Regions from separate parts of the Dyadobacter sp. OTU695 genome, predicted to be linked through region 2. Evidence: riboswitches for the same ligand, from Rfam matches in the RefSeq annotation. Region 2 holds a riboswitch; the other holds the start of a gene.
What was found. A riboswitch is a leader RNA that binds a small molecule or an ion and turns the genes downstream of it on or off. The one in region 2 is predicted to bind cobalamin.

Region 1 (9,656 bases), on a different contig from region 2:
GGATGACGCACCACTTTATATGCAAATTTCGCGCGGCGGCCTTACACTTCACTTGTCGGAACACCATGGCGACAGTACTCCCGGCGCTAAAATATTCATCGAATGCACCGGCGTGCGGGATTTCCACAGAGAGCTAAACGAAAAACAATACAAATACAACCGCCCCGGCCTTGAACAGGAACCCTGGGATGCCATTTCGGTCACGGTAATCGACCCGTTTATGAACCGGCTGGCGTTTAACGAGCGGCTTTAAGCTCTTTTGATTTTAGCCAGGGACACCATAATGCCGCCCGCGATGATCAGTAACATGCCCGTCAGCATCGACAGGGAAGGAATAGCTTCTCCCATTAAAAACCCGATTAGCACCGAAAAAAGGATATTGGAATAACCCACCGCAGCGACGCGCCCGGCCTTATCGAACGTGAACGACTGTGTCAGCATTCTTTGTCCCAGGAGCGCAGTAAGCCCCAATGCGAGGAAACCAAGCCATTGATAGGCATTCTGCGGCCATTTGAATGTCCCTATCAGAAAATCGAGGTGTTCCATGGGGTAGTAAGTCCCGACCAGCATCGACAAAATAGGCATAACAATGCCGCTGAGCATAAATGAAAGGATAATCGCCCGGGTATCGTACACGACGCCGAGCTGACGGATCGAGAGGTAGGAGACGGCTGTCAGCAACGCATTCCCCAATCCCAACGCATTGTCCCGCAGGGAAGACGACAGATCAGGCCGGAAGACGAACAAAATACCCGTAAAACCGACGAATATTGCCATCCATTCCTTTCCGTTGAGCGTTTCGCCGATAAGCAGCCAGGAGAAAAGTGCGAGAAATATAGGATAGGTATATTGGTATGTCGATGCGCGCCCGAGCCCGAGGGTCTGGATCGCGTAAAAAAGCATATAAAGTGACAAAGTACCCACTACGCCCCTGAAAATGAGTAGTCCCAGCTTCCCACCCTCCTGCCTCAGCGGCCGTCGCCAGATACTGCTGATGATAAATACTACCCCGACAATATTCCTGAAAAAAACCAGCTGAACAATGTGAAAGTCCCTGCCGAGCCATTTCGAAATCGCCGATGTGAGCGAGAAGAAAAATGCAGCTCCCAGCATAAGGTAGATGCCTTTCAGAGAAGATGAGTTCGAAAAATTTTCGGTAGAAGCGGCCAACGGCAATCGGAATTTGCCACAAAGATAGCGGTTATCCCACACAACCGAAAGTCGGCGGAAATGCCTAACTTTGCTCCTGCTTGGTGCCATAAGCTGCTTCTATCCAGCGATTAGGCTTAATAGGGAATTCCGCGAAAGCCGGAAGCTGTCCCCGCAACTGTAAGTCTGCCAATACGCGTCCGATTCTTCATGCCACTGTCCTGCGACGGGAAGGCTCCGGACGCGAAAGACGAGCCAGGAGACCTGCCAGAGCATTTGATCGGATCGTTTTCGGAGGAAAGACGGAAGATCGCCGCCATCATTGCGATTTAGAGTGATTACCGACCGGAGATTTGTGTGTTACTGGATATTATGGGCAAGTTTTGCACTGGCGTTGCCCGGTTATGCACAAAGAGACTCCATTGAACTTGATCCCGTTACGGTAAGAGCATTTGTACCGGAAAAATTCATGAGCGGCCTCAAAATCCAGCGCATCGATTCCGCCTCGCTTGCTCAGGTACGGTTTCAAAATATCGGCGACGTTTTATCCGCTTACACGCCAGTTGCATTTAAAAACTACGGGCCCGGCCAGCTGAGTACGGCATCCTTCCGCGGCACCTCCGCAAACCATACGGCAGTTCTTTGGAACGGACTCAATATCAATGCCCCTACCCTCGGGCAGACAGATTTTTCGACGATCCCCGTGGCTGGTTTTGATCAGCTTTCGGTACAGTACGGCTCAGCGGCAAGTATTGTCGGTTCCGATGCCGTGGGTGGTAGTATTTTGCTGGGCAGCCGCGCATCTGAAAAGCCATTTCATGTGTCTGTTGGCAGGCAACAGGATACGTTTAACAATCCCCAGACTCAAACCGACGTCCGGTATGCCTGGCCGGTGAACAGCCAATGGGCATTTTCGGGCAAAACGGCGCTTTACGATGGCAGAATGAACAACGAATACCCAAAACCGGTCCGGAATACCTATACGCTTCTGCCTACCGAAACTTTTCAAAAAGGCATTGTGCAGGACCTGTTTTTACATTCACGGAGCGACGAGGAAATCTCTGCACATGTCTGGCTTACCGACAACAAACTAACGCTCACCCCTGACGATGAGCAAGGCCGCGAAATGACCCGAACCACGGCATACCGCACCATGGTCCGCTATCAGGTTCGGACGCTCACGCTCCGCACAGCCTGGGTACGCGACATCATCGATTATGCCAAAGGCGACCTCGCCCGTCCCGACCATTCGGTAACTGATAAGTTTTCTTCAAGAATCGAAAAGGACTTTACATTAAATCTTGGAAGCAATGTTAATCCTGTTTCGGTCAAAACCGGGGGAGAATGGACGCATTACCGCTCGCGTGTGCCCGGGTACGCACAGTCGCCCGCGACCGAGAATCGCACTGATTTTTTCTTGCTGACCCGCTGGCAACCGGCGGATCGGGTGACGGCATCCGTTAATCTCAGGCAAGGGCTCGTTACCGGCTTCAATCCGCCATTCACGCCATCCATTGGTTTGGAATACCGTTTAATTCAAAAAACACTTTACAACCTTTTGCTGAAAGGCTCTTATGGCCGGAGTTACCGTGTTCCTACTTTGAACGAACGTTACTGGAAGGACCTTGGGAATCCTGAGATCCGTCCCGAAACAGGCTGGAACAAAGAGCTTGCCCTCGAACAGACATTCAAAGCGGCATTTGGCGGCACACTGCGTACCTCAGCGACTTTTTATCACAACCGCATCAAAGACTGGACTTACTGGAACCCTTCCAGAAACTACCGCGTGGAAAACCTGCAACAGGTGCTGGCGAGGGGAATCGAATTGCAGTTAAATTATCACCGCCAAAGTGGCTCCTGGCAAACCGGACTGGATGCCGGTTACGCATTCAATAGAAGCGGCCAGGAAAAAGCCTATGATAATTATTCGCAGGATATCGTGGGTAAGCAGCTGGTATTTGTACCGGAGCATTCAGCCAATGCCAATGCATTCGTCCAATTCAAAGCCATGAGGGTTACAGGCCAGTTGCAGGCGGCTGGCAAGCGCTATACAACTTTCGACAATTCACAGTTCCTCGATGGATATGGCCTGGTGAACCTGCTTGCTGCGACGACCTTTACGCTCGACAAATTCAGGTTGGTTTTACAGGGGCAGGTACGTAATGTCACCGACACGTTTTATTTAAATGTCAGAAATAATGCGATGCCGGGAAGAAGTTTTGCATTAAGTTTAACCTTTAGTTACGATTCTCAATAAATCAATGAAAATGAAAAAACAGTTAGCCAGTTCATTAGCAATAGCCTTTTCAACCCTTGCGGTATGGTCCTGTAACCAAAGCGACCCAGCTCCGAAGGGCGATTATGTGAGTGGTGTTTTTGTAATGAATGAGGGTAATTTCTCCCAGAACAACGGTGCGATTTCCTATTTCGCACGGGAAAACACCACTGCTACCGCCGACATTTTTGCCATAGCAAATGGAACGGCGTTGAAGGGCGGCGTGCAGGATTACGCGGCCTCCGAAGAACAAGGCATTATCCTCGTCGATAACTCAGCGGCGGGCCAGGATAAGGTGCAGTTCGTAGAGCGCTACACTTTCAAAGATGAAGGTTCGATCGGCGCACCGGATATCGAGAATCCCCGCGAAGTAGTGATCGTCGGCAGAAAGGCATATGTTTCGTGCTGGGGAACCGACGTTGCCAAGTATTCGACCGGCTACATTGCGGTTATCGACCTTACTACCAAAAAGGTTACTAAAAAGATTAATGTGGCCGACGGACCAGAAAACCTGGTCTACGCTAATGGCAAACTTTACGTTGGAACTACCCAATGGGGTGCCGGAAGCAAGCTGGCGATTATCAATACGACTTCCGATGAATCTACATCTCCGATTGCCACATCAGGCAGTGCCAACCCCGTGGGCATCGATGCTAACGGGAAATTATGGGTAAATACCGGCGATAAGATGCTGCGCATTAATACCGAAACCAATGCAACCGAAGCAACGCTGGCTATCGCTACCGGCGGTAGTAAAACACCAGGTAATTTTACATTCAGCAATGACCTGAAGTCAATTTTCTTCGTGCTTTCGTGGTACGATGATGCTTTTAAAGAGCATGGCGCCACCTATAAGTTCTCCATTTCCGATACGCAGATCGCCATGGTAACGCCTCTTATCCCGCGTCCATTCGTCGGTCTTGCGGTCGATCCGTCGCAGGGATTGCTTTACGCAGGCGTGAGCCCATCGTACACGCAGGCAGGCTACGCAGTGCGCTACCGCGCAGATGGGAGCGTGGTGGATTCGATCAAGGTAGGCATCGCGCCGACAGGCTTCTTCTTCCAATGACATAAAAAAAGTCTCCCGCTTGGGAGACTTTCATTTTTTTAACCGCCAGCCCTATTTAAAAAATCCTTGCGGATCGGGCAACTTGGCTTTTAGAAGTTCTACGAAGTCGAGATTCAGCTGGTTGAAATCCAGCGTTCGCCCCTTGTGCAAATGATCCCACGACTTGTCGAGCTCGTTGAGATTATAATGCAGTAATGCCAGATTGTATTGGCCGAGCGCGTAGGTAGAATCAATGGAAACCGCACGTTTCAGCAATTCAGCCGCCTCATCCAACTCCTCTTTGCGGCTGGTAATCGCGTACAGTTTGAGTTCAACCGTCGATAAATCCACCAGCAGCGGTACATTGTCTCCTTGCAGGCTTACGCCCTTGCTCAGCATTCTTTTGGCGTCCACCCAGTTTTCGCGCTGGTACGATACAACTCCAAGCCCCCAGTAAGCCTCCACATTCTTGTCGTTCAACAATTGGGCGAGATTGAAGCGGTAGCAGGCTGTGTCCAGAGAACCTTCCTGCAAATATTCCCAGGCGCGGGTCGCGAAAAAGCTGCTGGCCTCTGCACGGCTGGAAAACGATTTGTCGCATTCACTCAGGAATTTGATCTCTTCATCAATCTGCTCCGATGTCTTACTCACTTCCCCGAAGAGCGGGATAATGCGCCTCTCTTTTAAATCAAGGGGCTTTTTGGGGGCAACGTTGGTATCTGTGCTTGGACCCGCGCTTGCCAGATGCGTGTTTTGAGCAAAGCTCATTACAGGTATCAAAAAGGCAAGCCAAATTACAACAGACTCTTTCATAATTGACTTTAATAGAAGAACAGGTTTCTATTGTCCAAGTTAAACGGTTTTATTGGAATAGTATTGCATTACCTTCGTTTACTTCTTCCGGCTGCTCCTCTGCGCCCCTTACTGGTATTCCCCGAAGTTTTCCTTGCCACCGGATAGTTGTGTTTTTTCTCATGAAATGCCCCTTTGAACGTCGGATCGTCCTTCCGCCGCTGGTTATCGATCTCGCGGAGCATATCCTGCCGCTCCTGGAAGGGTGTTTCGGCAATGTAAACTTCCTCCGGGAACTCCGCTCTCGGAATTTCCGTGCGGATCATCGCTTCAATTTTACGGATATGGTATTCGTCGGCAATGGTCATGAAAGTGATCGCATTGCCTACCATATTGGCACGGCCGGTCCGTCCGATCCGGTGTACGTAGTCTTCATAGATCAGTGGCACATCGAAATTGATCACATGGCTCACTTCCGTAATATCGATGCCCCGCGCTACCACATCTGTCGCGACCATTACCCTGATACTCCCTTCCCTGAACGCCTCCATTGCATTGATGCGGGTATTCTGGCCCTTATTGGCATGTATTACGCGGAGTTCCGCCTCTGGGACTACGCTGTTCAGGAGATTTTGATGCACGAGCCCGGCCACCTCGCGGCTGCGTGTAAATACGAGCACGCGTGTAAAGGTTTCCTTGTCCTCCAATAGGTAGGAAAGCAAATTGACCTTCGTGCGGAAGTTGGGAACCTCATAAAGCACCTGCGTAACCATCTCGGCGGCAGTAGCTTGCGGAGTTACCTCTATTCGGGTAGGAAATTCAAGGAATTCGTGAGAAAGGTTTTCTACTTTACCTGAAAATGTGGCCGAGAACAGCATATTCTGCCTTTTGCTGGGGATCACCTCCAACAGCTTGCGGATTTGCGGCATAAAGCCCATATCCATCATTTTATCGGCCTCGTCGAGCACCATTACATTCAGGTGCTTCACCACGATCTCTTCCTGGAAATACAAATCCATAAAGCGCCCGGGTGTGGCTACAATAATATCGACCCCTTTTCGAAGCTCTTCAATCTGGGTTTTCGGCCCCACACCGCCGTAGAGAACAACCGTGCGGATATCAGTATACTTCGAAAGTTGCGTGATAGCCTCGGAGATCTGCATCGCCAGCTCCCGGGTCGGGGCCATAATCAGTGCCCGGGGATGCTGTCCCTGAGCGTATTTGATACGCATTAATAAGGGTAATGTATAAGCGGCGGTCTTGCCGGTACCTGTCTGGGCGATGCCAAGAACGTCCTGCCCTGCCAGGGCAATGGGTATCGCCTGCTCCTGAATGGGTGTCGGTTCGGTGTAACCCGCTTCTTCAATCGCGTTGAGCAATTGACGGTTGAGCTTGAATTGTTCGAATGAGTTTTGCGTAGTCTGCATTCGGCAAAGTTACGAAAACTAAAACGGTAGCCGGTTATCAGCCCTTCACAACGTCGTCGACCAGGTTAGGCGAGCCAATGTAAATGGGCGATCGCTGATGGAAAGATTCCGGTGCAATGTCGAGAATGCTGCCAAAGCCGTCGCTCGCTTTCCCGCCCGATTTTTCGGCAATGAATGCCAGCGGATAGCATTCATAAAGCAGCCGCAGCTTGCCTTTCGGGTCTTTTTTGGTGGATGGATAAAGGTAAATGCCCCCTTTGAGCATGTTCCTGTGAAAATCGCCGACGAGCGAGCCGATGTACCGCGCGCTGAAATTTCTCGTTTTGCATTGCGCAATATATTGCTGCACAAACTTCGGATAGCTGTGGTAATGCCCTTCATTCACAGAGTAAATCTTTCCTTCCGCAGGTGTACCTATGTTTTTATGGGACAAAATAAATTCACCGAGCGAATGATCGAAAGTAAAGCCATTAACGCCGTCGCCGGTGGAGTATACCAGCATCGTCGATGAGCCATATAATATGTACCCCGCCGCGACCTGCTTGCGCCCACCTTGCAGGAAGTCCTCGATCGAAGCCGGGCCGTTGATAGGTGTTACCCTTCTGTAAATCGAAAATATCGATCCGATCGAAACATTCACATCGATATTGGAAGAACCATCCAACGGATCCATCGCTACCACGTATTTGCCGTGGTTGTTGCCGGTATGGATAATGTCTTCCTCTTCTTCGGAAAGGATTGCGCATACCTCCCCTCCGTTTTTCAATGCGCGGATAAAGCGGACATTAGCGACGATATCGAGTTTTTGCTGGTCTTCACCCTGCACATTCTCCGTCCCGTTCCCTCCCGCAATGTCGATCAGACCGGCGCGGTTGATTTCCCGGTTGATGATCTTTCCCGCGAGCGCAATGTCGCGCAGCAATTGCGACAACTCGCCCGTCGCATACGGGAACGCGCTTTGGCTGTGCATGATAAACCGGTCGAGGGTTACACCCACCGGCACCACCAGGTCCTGTACTGTTTTCGTCGCCATAGTCAATTGAATTACAATGAGATTGGAGGGAAATTTACACCCGTATTTTTCCTATTTCAAACAGTTTTAACTAATAAATTTTTTTAAAAATGAATATAATTTTATCTCCATTAATTCATTGATTAATCCTAAGGGTGAGCCATTTACGTGGTCGTCGCGTTGCACTTTTTAAATGTCCGCGAGACATTAATCGGTATTCTTGCATAATAAAAAAGCACAAGGCGCTAATGCCCTGTGCTTCATAAAAGAGTTGTATTCTATGGCGCTTATTTGAGCCTTGCCAGCGCCTCGGTCAACGTAGCGATCTTCGCTTCGGCATCGGCTTGCTTGGCCCGTTCTTTTTCGACGATATCGCCTTTCGCATTCGCAACGAAACGTTCATTGGAGAGCTTTTTCATCACCGAGTCGAGGAAGCCTTTGGTATATTCCAATTCACGCAAAAGATTCTCGCGTTCCGCTTCCACATCCAGTTCATCGGCCAGGTTCACAAAGAACTCATCCGACTTCACGCGGAAAGAAGTTCCTTCCGCTTCTCCCGCCACGTAGCTGATGCCCTCTACATTCGCCAGCTTTTCGATTAGCGGGGTTAATGCATTGTAACGTTCAGTCGATTCGGTGCGGATCGCCAGCGGCAATGCGGTTTTGGGGCTGATACCTTTTGCATTGCGCAGGTTACGGATCGAGGAAACGAGTTCGAACAACACGTCGAAATCATTCAGCAAAGCCTGGTCAAACTCGGCCGCCTGCGGGAAATGCGCAATACAGACCGAATCGTTTTCACGACGCTCGATGATGTTCTGCCAGATTTCCTCAGAAATGAAAGGCATGAACGGATGCAGCAGGCGCATTAACCGGTCGAAGAAGTCCAGCGTCGAATCGTAAGTCGAAAGATCGATCGGCTGCTCGAAGCCCGGCTTGATCATTTCCAGGTACTGAGCACAGAAATCGTCCCAGATCAGTTTGTAAACCGAATTCAATGCATCCGAAATACGGAATTTGGAGAAATGATCCTGCACTTCGGCCAGCGTCTGATTCAACTTGCTTTCAAACCATTGTACCGCCAGTTTCGAGCCTTCCGGAACAGGAATCTCACTATCCACCGTCCAGCCTTTTACCAAACGGAATGCATTCCAGATTTTATTACCAAAGTTCCGCCCCTGCTCGATCAGCTTCTCGTCATAAGGCAAATCGTTGCCCGCCTGCGAGCTGAAAAGCATTCCGGTACGAATGCTATCCGCACCATATTTATCGATCAGATCGATCGGATCGGGCGAGTTACCCAGCGATTTCGACATTTTGCGGCCCTGTTTGTCTCGAACAATACCCGTCAGGTACACATTCTTGAACGGATACTGGCCGCGGTACTCGTAACCCGCGATGATCATCCTCGCTACCCAGAAAAAAAGGATCTCGGGCGCTGTGACGAGGTCATTCGTCGGGTAGTAATAGTTTACATCCGCATTATCAGGCTCTTTGATACCATTGAAAACCGAAATCGGCCATAACCACGACGAGAACCAGGTATCTACCACATCCGGGTCCTGGGTAAGGTCTTCTTCGGTTAATGCAAAAAGCTGGTATTCGTGCTGGGCCTTGCGCAATGCCTCGCGCTTCGACTTTGCAACAATAATGGTACCGTCGTTCAGGTAGTATGCGGGAATGCGGTGGCCCCACCAGAGCTGGCGGCTGATATTCCAGTCGCGCACATTCTCCATCCAGTGGCGGTAAGTATTCTTGAATTTCGAAGGGATCAACTGAACGGTATCGTTCATGACATTCTCGAATGCCGGCTTGCTGATCTTCTCCATTTTCAAAAACCATTGCTCCGAAAGACGCGGCTCGATCACCGAATCCGTCCGTTCCGAATGGCCCACATTCGAGCGGTATTCCTCGACTTTCTCCAGGTTACCCGACTCTTCGAGCATTTTGATG
Region 2 (9,656 bases):
AAAGGAATACCTTCCACTGCATTGCTACCAAAAATAGCCAACTCACGGATGTATTGGTCAAACTGGCCGACTGTCCAGGCGTCGTAGGTATTAGCCGTCGAGCGGTAACCAAGCTGGTGCCCGCGGATCGGGTAAGCGGGCGAGGACGACACATTTACCGGTCCTGCCAGTTCCAAAAGCGGCTTGCCCATGAAGGATTTGCTCATTTTTAAATGTCGCAGCAGATATCCCGTCCCGAACAACACGCCGCGCGCATCCGCTCCGATGATCCAGACGGTCGTATTCCCGCCGGCTGTTTCCGTCACGATCCGGTAGCCCTCCGCTTTGAACTCCGGCCCGTTGGTCACGGTTGACGCCGGCAGCGTGCGGGAGAGCAGGGACTTGTCTGACGATAATGCCAGCGCAATCACCGGGGCGCCTTTTGGCCAGGCGGAAGCATTTTTGAGCGTTATTCCTGTCCGTTTCGCGATTTCCTCCGACAGCACTGCCGGCGCTGTTTCCCTCATGGGGGAAGAAACATTTGGGGAAATGAGCCATGTCGCATTTTTCAGGTTGATTGCCTGGGCGACACATCGGGAATAGAATGCTGAGAAAAGCAGGATGGTAACTAGCGGCAACAGCCGGCCGGTAAGCGACGCCTTGAAACGGGTTTGGGAATGCATGACAAATACAAATCGATGTGTTGTACTTGCATTACTTGGTTTGAAGTATTTCAGGCCATGATTTGAAAACTGGAAAAAGCTGGGTTGGAGGTCCGGCTTTAATTAATCCACCCGCAGGTCTACGGCCAGCCTTTGCGTACATGACCGGCCGGAGGCATGCGAATAGTGCGTCCGAATGTTTACGTTCGAACGATTTCGGGCTGGTAACATTCAGGTAAAGTAGAAAAGGCGGGCTTTCGCTATTTTAGAATTTGAAAACATTTGTATCCCATGCACCGTCTTACATCTCTGTCGACCTGTATTTTTTTATTGCTCTTGCTGGCACCGGCATCGTCGCAGACGCTTACACCTTTGAAGGAATTTGATGTGAAGGAGGCCAAACAGGCCGTGGCGGTAGATGCGCAGTATTTTTTTGTAATCAACAACAGTACAATTACCAAGCATTCCAAGACGGATGGAAAGCTTCTCGCGAGCTGGGATGGAACGAAGGAGGGCATAGTCCATTTGAACAGCGGAGTCGTAATCAAAGGGCTGCTGTATTGCGCTAATTCCAACTATCCCGAAATTCCGATGACTAGTTCTGTAGAGATTTTTGACGCTAAGACCTTGAAGCACGTGGATACTCACAGTTTCGGGATCGCGCAGCATGGATCGCTGACGTGGCTGGACCAGAAGGATGGTTATTGGTTCATCGGCTTTGCCCATTATGCTGGTAAGGAATCGAGCGAGGGACGGGATGTCCGGTGGACGTCGCTGGTGAAATACGATATGGCGTGGCGGCAGGTAGAGGCTTGGGTATTTCCAAAGCATCTGGTCGACCTGTTTACGCCCAAAAGCAATTCGGGAGGTGCTTGGAGTAAGGATGGGCTGCTATATTGTACGGGTCACGATCGCGGCGAGGTCTATGTCTTGAAACTACCGAACTCAGGCTATACGTTAACTCACCTTCGCTCATTACCTGCGCCCATCGAGGGACAGGGCATCGCCATAGACCGCTCGGTGGCTGGCAAAACGTTGCTCTACGGTATTCAGCGCAGCAAGCACATTGTTACCGTTTCCGAAATCCAGTAATCTTTTCTATTGATGAAACCAGATCTTCGCTGTCTGCTCTGTTTTTTTCTGATAATTTCCCTGCAACTGTCTCACGGACAGGGTACGGCCAACCGCCGTTTTGAAGTCAAAACCCTGATCGTGTTTTTTGACGGCTTGCGTCCTGACTACATTACCGAAGAACAAATGCCGAATTTGTTTGCATTTAAGAGAACGGCGGCATGGGGAAAGCATCACCACAGCGTTTTCCCGACGGTAACACGGGTGAATTCTGCTTCCTACGCCACGGGCTCCTATCCGGGCACGCACGGTTTGCTGGGAAATTCCATTTACATTCCCGAAGTAGCTCCAAACAAGTCAATCGGAACTACCTACGACGATTTGAAGAAAATTCCTCCCGCCACAGCCGGGCCGCTGCTGACGGCCAAATCGCTCGGCGAGGTGCTGGCGGACGCGGGTCAGAAAATGATGGTTTTCAGTTCTGGAACGACCGGACAAGCCTTTTTACAAAATCATACCGTGAATGGGGCGGTTGTAAACCCGGATTTGATTTTGCCCGAGTCGTTCAAAAATCAGGTTTTAACTGAAATTGGCCTGGATAGCCAGGGCGCCGATGAGGAAATGGGCCGCCACAAGTGGATAACGGATGCATTATTGAAATACGGACTGGTTAAAAACGGTCCGCTTGTGAGCGCGATCTGGTTTTCGGATCCCGACGGCGCGGCGCATGAGCACGGCATCGGCTCGGAGCAGGCCGTGAAAGCGATCAAATACGTGGACGGCCAGTTTGGAAGAATCATGGAAGCACTACGGACGAAGGGTTCCGGGGAGCGGTATAATGTCATCATTTCCACCGATCACGGCTTCGTAACGCATACTGCCAAGCCCGGACTCGTCGATTTTCTGATTAAAGAAGGTTTGAAAAAGGACAAAGAATCAGACGATGTGGTGGTGGCGGAGGGAGCGATCTATGTCAAAAATCACGACGTAAAAACGATCGAATCTATTGTCGCTGCATTGCATAAGCAGGAGTGGGTAGGGGCGGTTTTTACCAGACCGGCAAAGGAAGGCAACGCGCAGGGAGCAGTAAAAGGAACGCTTTCCTTAGATCTGATCCATTATAACCACTCCAAACGCGCCGGAGATATTCTGGTGGCACCAAACTGGAACGACTCGAAAAACGACAAAGGCTACGCTGGTACTGATTTCTCGGGTGGTGTGGCGGGGCATGGCGGTTCGAGCCCTTATGAAATCAATATTGCACTACTGGCTTCCGGGCCGGATTTTAAAGAAGGCTTCACAACCGAATTGCCGACGTCCAACATTGACATCGTTCCGACGATCCTGCATATTTATAACCTGCCCAAACCGGCCACAATGGATGGCCGGGTAGTGACCGAGCTTTTGAAAAAGTCTCAAAAAACAAATGGTACTTTCCAAAAACTGCTCCTGAAAACGGAAGCATCTTACCCCTGGGGCACTTATAAACTCTCGGCTGAGACCTCCGTTTTAGGTGGGCGTTCCTATTTCAATTATACTAAAACAGAAAGAATGCCGGCCCGCTGACCCGACCTTGACAAGCTGCGTCAGACGAGTGACAAAAGCTCCTGCTCTTCTGCCAATGCTGCAAGCAGTTTATCGTTCAGCCGTTTGTAGGCGGCCATTACGTTCCGGGCGGTGTCGGTGAGCACTGTCCCGCCGCCTTTGGTGCCTCCTTTCTGGGTGACTACGTAAGGCCCCTTGCCCAGCGTATTGAGCGCATCGACCATCGCCCATGCCTTTTTGTAAGAAAGGCCCATTTCCTTGGCAGCCTGCGCGATCGAGCCGGTTTCGGCGATGCGTTCCAGCAACTCGTAGCGCCCGGGGCCAAAAAATTTGACCTCGTCCACAAACACCCAATGACGGAGCCGTATATCGACGTGTCTTTCCATGTGACAGTTTTTTGAAATGACTATTTTTCCCGTTTTAATGCCGCAAACTATGACTAAATCGTAACTTTGCGGCCCAAAAAAGTTCTTTAATTTATTTTCCACCAGGAAAAGGTTTTACGTTCTGTGAATTAATAGGGAATCGTGTGCAAATCACGAACTGTCGCGCAACTGTAAGTAACGAATGCAGTTTATGCCAGATTGATGTCCACTGGAAATTGAGTTTTGAATGACTGAATGATTGAATGATTGAATAAATACACTATGCAATCATTCAGTCATTCAATCATTCAAAATTAACCCGGGAAGGACGGCGTAAATGTTACAAGTCAGGAGACCTGCCTTTTTCGGATCATTACTCACCTTAAACGGTTAAAAGTATGTTCATGTTTAAGACCCGCTGCCCGCGGTATGGCAGAGTCGGGGAGGCTTCTCTTTGTGCCCTGCTGGCAGTGGTACTGTTATCTCCCAGGAGCAGTGTGTTAGCGCAAACCGCGTCCGACAGCATTGCCAAAACCCATCATTTGTCTGAAATAACAGTTTCAGGCGCACACCGCAATGCATTTTCGTCGGTTAATAAAATCGATGTCCCATTACGGGATATGCCGCTTACCACCTCGGCCGTTTCGGCCCGCACCATCGAGCAGCGAGGCATCGACGATTTGCAGGAAGCCATGAAGAACACCACCGGCGTGCGTGCTAACAATACTTATGGCGGTTTTCAGCATTTCACGATCCGTGGTTTTTCCAATTTTGTACTGATGGTCGATGGCGTCCGCGATGAGCGGCATAACATTTCCACCAGCGCGCCGAATACCAATCTGGCGAATGTCGAAAGCATAGAAGTGCTGAAAGGCCCTGCCTCGGTACTTTTCGGGCATTCGGCTTTGGGAGGAATCATTAATATTGCCCGGAAACGACCGTCTGCGGATTTTAAGGCCGATTTTTCGGCAGCTTATGGCAGTTTTAATACCCGGCGCATGCGCGCAGGCGCGGGAGGTCCTGTCAACGACAAACTGCGGTACCGCGTCGATTTCGGAATGTCGGATACGGGCGGTTACCGTCATTCAGGGTCGAATACCAACAATGGTTACCTCGCATTGGAATACACGCCCACCGGTCGCGACCTGTTTTACCTGACCGTCGGTGCCAACAAGGACATTTACGACACCGATACCGGGCTGCCGATGCTCGAAGGCAGCGAGCTCGCCCCGGGTATGGACCGAGATACGCGTTACAACGACCCCTCCGATTTTCTGAAACATACGCGTTATGATTACCAGTTGAAATATGTGCACCGTTTCAACTCCGGTCTGACGCTTTCAGACCAGCTTTCGTATTATGCCGACAATATCAACTATTTTTCAACCGAAGAACTGTCGTTCAATGCCACCCTCGATTCGCTGAACCGCTCTTTCCCATTCTATTTCAATCACCTCACGAAACCCCTGCAAAACCAGCTGGAACTGACCTTTGAGTTTGATACGAAAGGCATTTCGCATAAACTCCTGGCCGGGTATTCGCTGAGCATTCTCGATCGCAAAACCTACAATGGCGACGTTTTCGGGCCGGGGAAGAATGCGACGGTTTCAATTCGTAACCCTGTTTTGAACCAGGGTTATATTGACTTCAAAGACACATACTACCGTGCTACAATGGAGAATGTGCACGGTATTTATGTACAGGACTGGATTAAGATCAGTGAGAAACTGAAAGGTTTGGTAGGTTTGCGTTACGATAATTTCCGTGGTACCTATTTCACTGATCAGGTCGGTGCCGACCGTAAGGTGACATCCAAGGGCCTCGAATCCAGAATCTCCAAATCCGCATTGACATACCGGGCAGGTTTGGTGTACCAGCCTCTGGAAGTATTGTCTGTCTACGGCTCCTATTCGACCTATTTCAAACCTGCCCGCCGGGTGGCGCCGAACGGCGAAACGTTCGATCCTGAAACGGGGTACCAGGGGGAAGTTGGTTCAAGGTTGGAAATGAATAAAAAGTGGGTGGCTAGCCTGGCCTTTTACTATATGCGTAAAAACAATCAGCTGGAAGCAATGCCGGGTGGAATTTACAAGCGGATCGGTTCGGCGGAATCGAAAGGGTTTGAGGCTGAAATGAAGGGTTCTGTGGCTCCCGGACTTGATGTGACGGCTGGTTATACTTTCTCGAAAGCGGAATATCTGCCTTATAATGGTGTGGAGCTCAACCCAGTTGCCGGAAAACGTGTGGCGTTTGCCCCGGAAAATATGGTGAATGTGTGGCTGAACTATGAGGGGCAGAATGGCACATTGAAAGGCGCCAGCATTGGTGCGGGTGTCAATTACATGGGCGAAACCTTTACCAACAGTGCCAATACCTTCGTGATGGCGGCTTATACCGTGGCCGATCTTGCAGTAGGATATCGGGTTGGCCGCATCGGAATGCGGCTGAATGTTAACAACCTGTTCAATGAGCATTATTATGCCAATGCGATTTACGCTAACCAGTTTTCACCTGGTGCTACGCGGAATTTTCTGGTTAGTTTGAGATATAGCCTGTGATTCGATACCACGAAGGCGCTACACCGCCGGAGGGGGACTAAAAAAAACTGCTTCGAAATATTTATTGTTAGTATTATAGAATTAATTTTACGATTTGTGAGGCGAAAAAATTGTGCGCTCACAGCCTGGAGAACAGTTTCGGGACCATAACTGCATTAATTCCAGCGATCTAAGACAAGAATAATAAGCCGATAAACGAACAGTAGTGTAAAAGCGTGTCATGGGCTGCCATAACACGCTTTTTGTTGTTTATCACCCGCTTTTTTTGCGAAAAGCAGCAAGGAACTTCGTATGCTGGCGGTTAAACTCCGAATTTCCGCAGGTTATACACCAGACTGAGCAGGAAATATCGCTTCAATACCCTGCTGCGGACATCTTCAATATAGGCATCACCGGTATTCCTGACCAGGCTGCGGTTCTGGTTGAGGAGGTCGAAAACCTGCAATCGTACCTCGGCTTGCCGCGTGCGAAGAAACTGTTTGGCAACCGAAGCATTCCAGAGCAGGAATCGCTGGTTATATCCTTCGGCCCGGCCGGTGTTGCCGGTATAGGTAAGATCCGACGCGAGCACCAGGTTTCCCGGGAGCTGCCAATGCACATCGCCCGTGGCGTATTGCGACCAGTACTGCATATTTTGTTGGGACAAAAGCGAGTACCGCGCCTGCTGGTAGGTAATGCGCGCGCTCAGGCCATAGTCGATCCGGCCATTGTAATCGGATTGCAGGCGTATGCCTTGCCCGATCGAGGTCGACGTCGTTACATTGTCCGACGCATTGATCATGTTCGTATTGCGGGCCAGGCTTCCCTGTGTGCTCAGGTTGACCGATAGCCCCAGAGGTTCGATCTTTTTGCTAAGCGCGACAAATCCGGTTCCCGATAAGAATCCCCCCGTATTGATCGGCGTGTTGACTTGTACGCCCGACGCATCGGTGCGCGTGGATGTTCCAATGCGGTTGTTGCTTTGGTTGAAGCTCCCGAAAACAAACAGGTTATCCGTCCCGCTCTGGCCCGACGCGCTGAATGTAAGGGTAATATTGTGATAGAACTCAGGCCGCAATGCCGGGTTGCCAATGCTGATATTGAGTGGATTGGAGTTGTCGGCAATGGGTAGCAGCTGTGTAATGCCGGGCGATACGACGCGCGTCCGGTATTGAAGCCGCAGGTTCTTTTTACCCCGGAATGTATAGGAAAAAAGGGCATTAGGCATGAAATAGGCATATTCGGACCGGTAGCCAACCTCGGTTGATCGATCGGTGGGCCGCAGGGATGCCAGCTGCACGTCTGCGCCTAATGCGAACGTGTAGCGCAATCGACGGGTCTGGAAAGTAGCTCCCAGTCGGTTCGTTTCGAAGGTATTGGCGAAATTTCTGCTTAACGAGGCGTCGGATTTGTCATAATGATCCGTTTCCTCGCTTTTGTCGGCTACATTCCGAAGCAGTTTGCCAAAATTATTGCCGTAAGCATACCTGAATTCCAGTTTCTTGGTGAAAGAAATGGGTTCTGTAAAAGAAACGGTCACCGTGTTCTGTAATGCAAGCTGGTCCTGCGCATTCCGCTGATCGATTCTTTCTCTTCCGGGCGTCGTTGTCAATGTGTCGAAGAAAGTGTTGGCCGACCGGTTATAAGCTGTCGTGTTTCCGGTGGTCAGAAGTGTGTTGAGATTCGCGGACAAGCTCCGGCCTTCTTTTCTGAATTTCCGCATCAGCAATAAATTGTTGTACCCATTCAGCCCGGTTCCGTGCAGGTCATATTGGTTAAGGCCCTTGTTGAGCGAGTCTGCGGCAGGGCGGTAGGAGTAACTGCTGTTTTTGCTAAGCAAGTCCCTGGTCTGAAAACTGATGTTGGGTGTAAATCTGAGGCTGGTCAGCGAATCGATCGGCAGGTCGAAGCGGCCGTTGATGCGGTGCGTAAGCAAGGTGTTTTTAGAATAATTACTTTGGTCGGTCAGAAACGACTGCCCGGGCAGGACATTTTCGCGCCTGCTTTGCTGGTCGGTGGTCGTCACGGCGCGGTTCACGAAATAGCTGGCAGCCATTTCGGAGCGTTTGCCCCATTTCACGACCTTGCTTTCAGTCCGGTAGTTGACGCCCAATGCACCTACTTCGATAACATTGGAAGGGGCAATCTGCCCGTCGCCGCCGCCACTACCCGGCTGGCCTACCAATTGCGGCCCGCCACCTCCGTCGGCCATGCTGAAACTCTGCTGGTTAAGGTTGTTAGCCTGCCCGATTACCGAAAGCTGCCGGTTAGGCCCTCCGTTGTGGTTATTGAAACGGTTCACATTCAATTTGGCCTCGTACCTCGCCGACTGATCACCGTTAGCAGGGCCGGCGCCCAGTACATTTTGCCCGAAAAAGCCCTTTCCTTTATCTTTTTTAATGGTAATGTTGATCGTCCGCTCGCGGTCACCATCGTCCACCCCCGAAAACTGGGACTGGTCCGAGGACTGATCATACATTTGAACCTTATCGACAATATCAGCGGGCAGATTGCGGGTTGCCATTTTAGGGTCATTGCCAAAAAATGGTTTGCCGTCCACAAGCACCTTGTTCACAGCCTGGCCGTTGGCCTTAATGGAGCCGTCACGACCCACTTCGACGCCCGGTAATTTGCGCAGCAATTCTTCTACCTGCGCATTTGGTTGCGTTTTGAACGAACCTGCATTGAATTCGATGGTATCTTGTTTGATCGTCACCGGGGCGCGCTCCTGCTTGATCACTACCTCGTTCAACTGTGTGCCCTGCTCGGTCATCAACAGCGTTCCCGCATCAACAGATGCATCGCGGCTAACGGTAATGGGCCAGGACAGGTTTTTATAACCCACAAAAGTGATTAGCAAGCGGTAAGAGCCGGGTGCTGCTTTCCGGATCACAAAATGGCCGTCGCCGTTGGTAATCGTCGCACTTACGTAGGCGGAGTCACGTGCGAGCAGCAGGGAAACGGAAGCCATCCGCAGCGGTTTCCGCGAGACAGAATCGAGGACCATACCGCTGATTTCGCCTGCCGAAGATGTCTTTTGGGCAAATACGGGCGATAGCGAAAGCAGCAGCAGGCAGAGTATCAGTTTAAATGCCTCCACCGCCAGGCCCCATTTTTTGGTGAAAATCAGCCATCGCCTTCTGGCGGATATCTGTCAGCTGTTCCGCACTGACAGTCTCTGCCTGATTATCGGGCATGACGGCTTTCTCATCGACTTTGCCCAGGCTTACTTTCGTGGCCCTGAACTGCTCGCGGCTCCCTTCTACGAGTAGTACAACCCCTTTTTCAGGTGTAAGGGCGGGCACGGGGGAGTACCGGAACGGCAATTCGGTCGTGAACCAAACGGCATAGGGTTCCTTATGGTAATTAACGATCGCTTTTTGACATAAAAAACCTGCAATTTTCTTTGTCTGATGTGTAGGCTGCCAGCCGGCGGTCGCTTCAATCGGCGCTTCGCTTTTATAGGTATGGGCCTCCTTGTCTTTTCCGACCGTTAC

Region 1: another riboswitch for cobalamin. It lies ahead of AAHB90_RS09390 (TonB-dependent receptor plug domain-containing protein); the one in region 2 lies ahead of AAHB90_RS23230 (TonB-dependent receptor).

What each region holds. Positions count from the first base shown of each region.
Region 1 covers NZ_JASATN010000003.1:302,158-311,813, reverse strand. The annotation lists gene AAHB90_RS09400 (glyoxalase superfamily protein) at 1-253, shown strand, start outside; gene AAHB90_RS09395 (DMT family transporter) at 250-1,170, opposite strand; cobalamin riboswitch at 1,235-1,436, shown strand; gene AAHB90_RS09390 (TonB-dependent receptor plug domain-containing protein) at 1,472-3,406, shown strand; gene AAHB90_RS09385 (DUF5074 domain-containing protein) at 3,417-4,493, shown strand; gene AAHB90_RS09380 (tetratricopeptide repeat protein) at 4,545-5,285, opposite strand; gene AAHB90_RS09375 (DEAD/DEAH box helicase) at 5,354-6,691, opposite strand; gene fbp (class 1 fructose-bisphosphatase) at 6,729-7,724, opposite strand; gene AAHB90_RS09365 (valine--tRNA ligase) at 7,991-9,656, opposite strand, start outside.
Region 2 covers NZ_JASATN010000014.1:75,831-85,486, reverse strand. The annotation lists gene AAHB90_RS23250 (hypothetical protein) at 1-506, opposite strand, end outside; gene AAHB90_RS23245 (hypothetical protein) at 933-1,733, shown strand; gene AAHB90_RS23240 (alkaline phosphatase family protein) at 1,746-3,278, shown strand; gene AAHB90_RS23235 (winged helix-turn-helix domain-containing protein) at 3,299-3,643, opposite strand; cobalamin riboswitch at 3,736-4,000, shown strand; gene AAHB90_RS23230 (TonB-dependent receptor) at 4,027-6,180, shown strand; gene AAHB90_RS23225 (TonB-dependent receptor) at 6,482-9,259, opposite strand; gene AAHB90_RS23220 (GLPGLI family protein) at 9,246-9,656, opposite strand, start outside.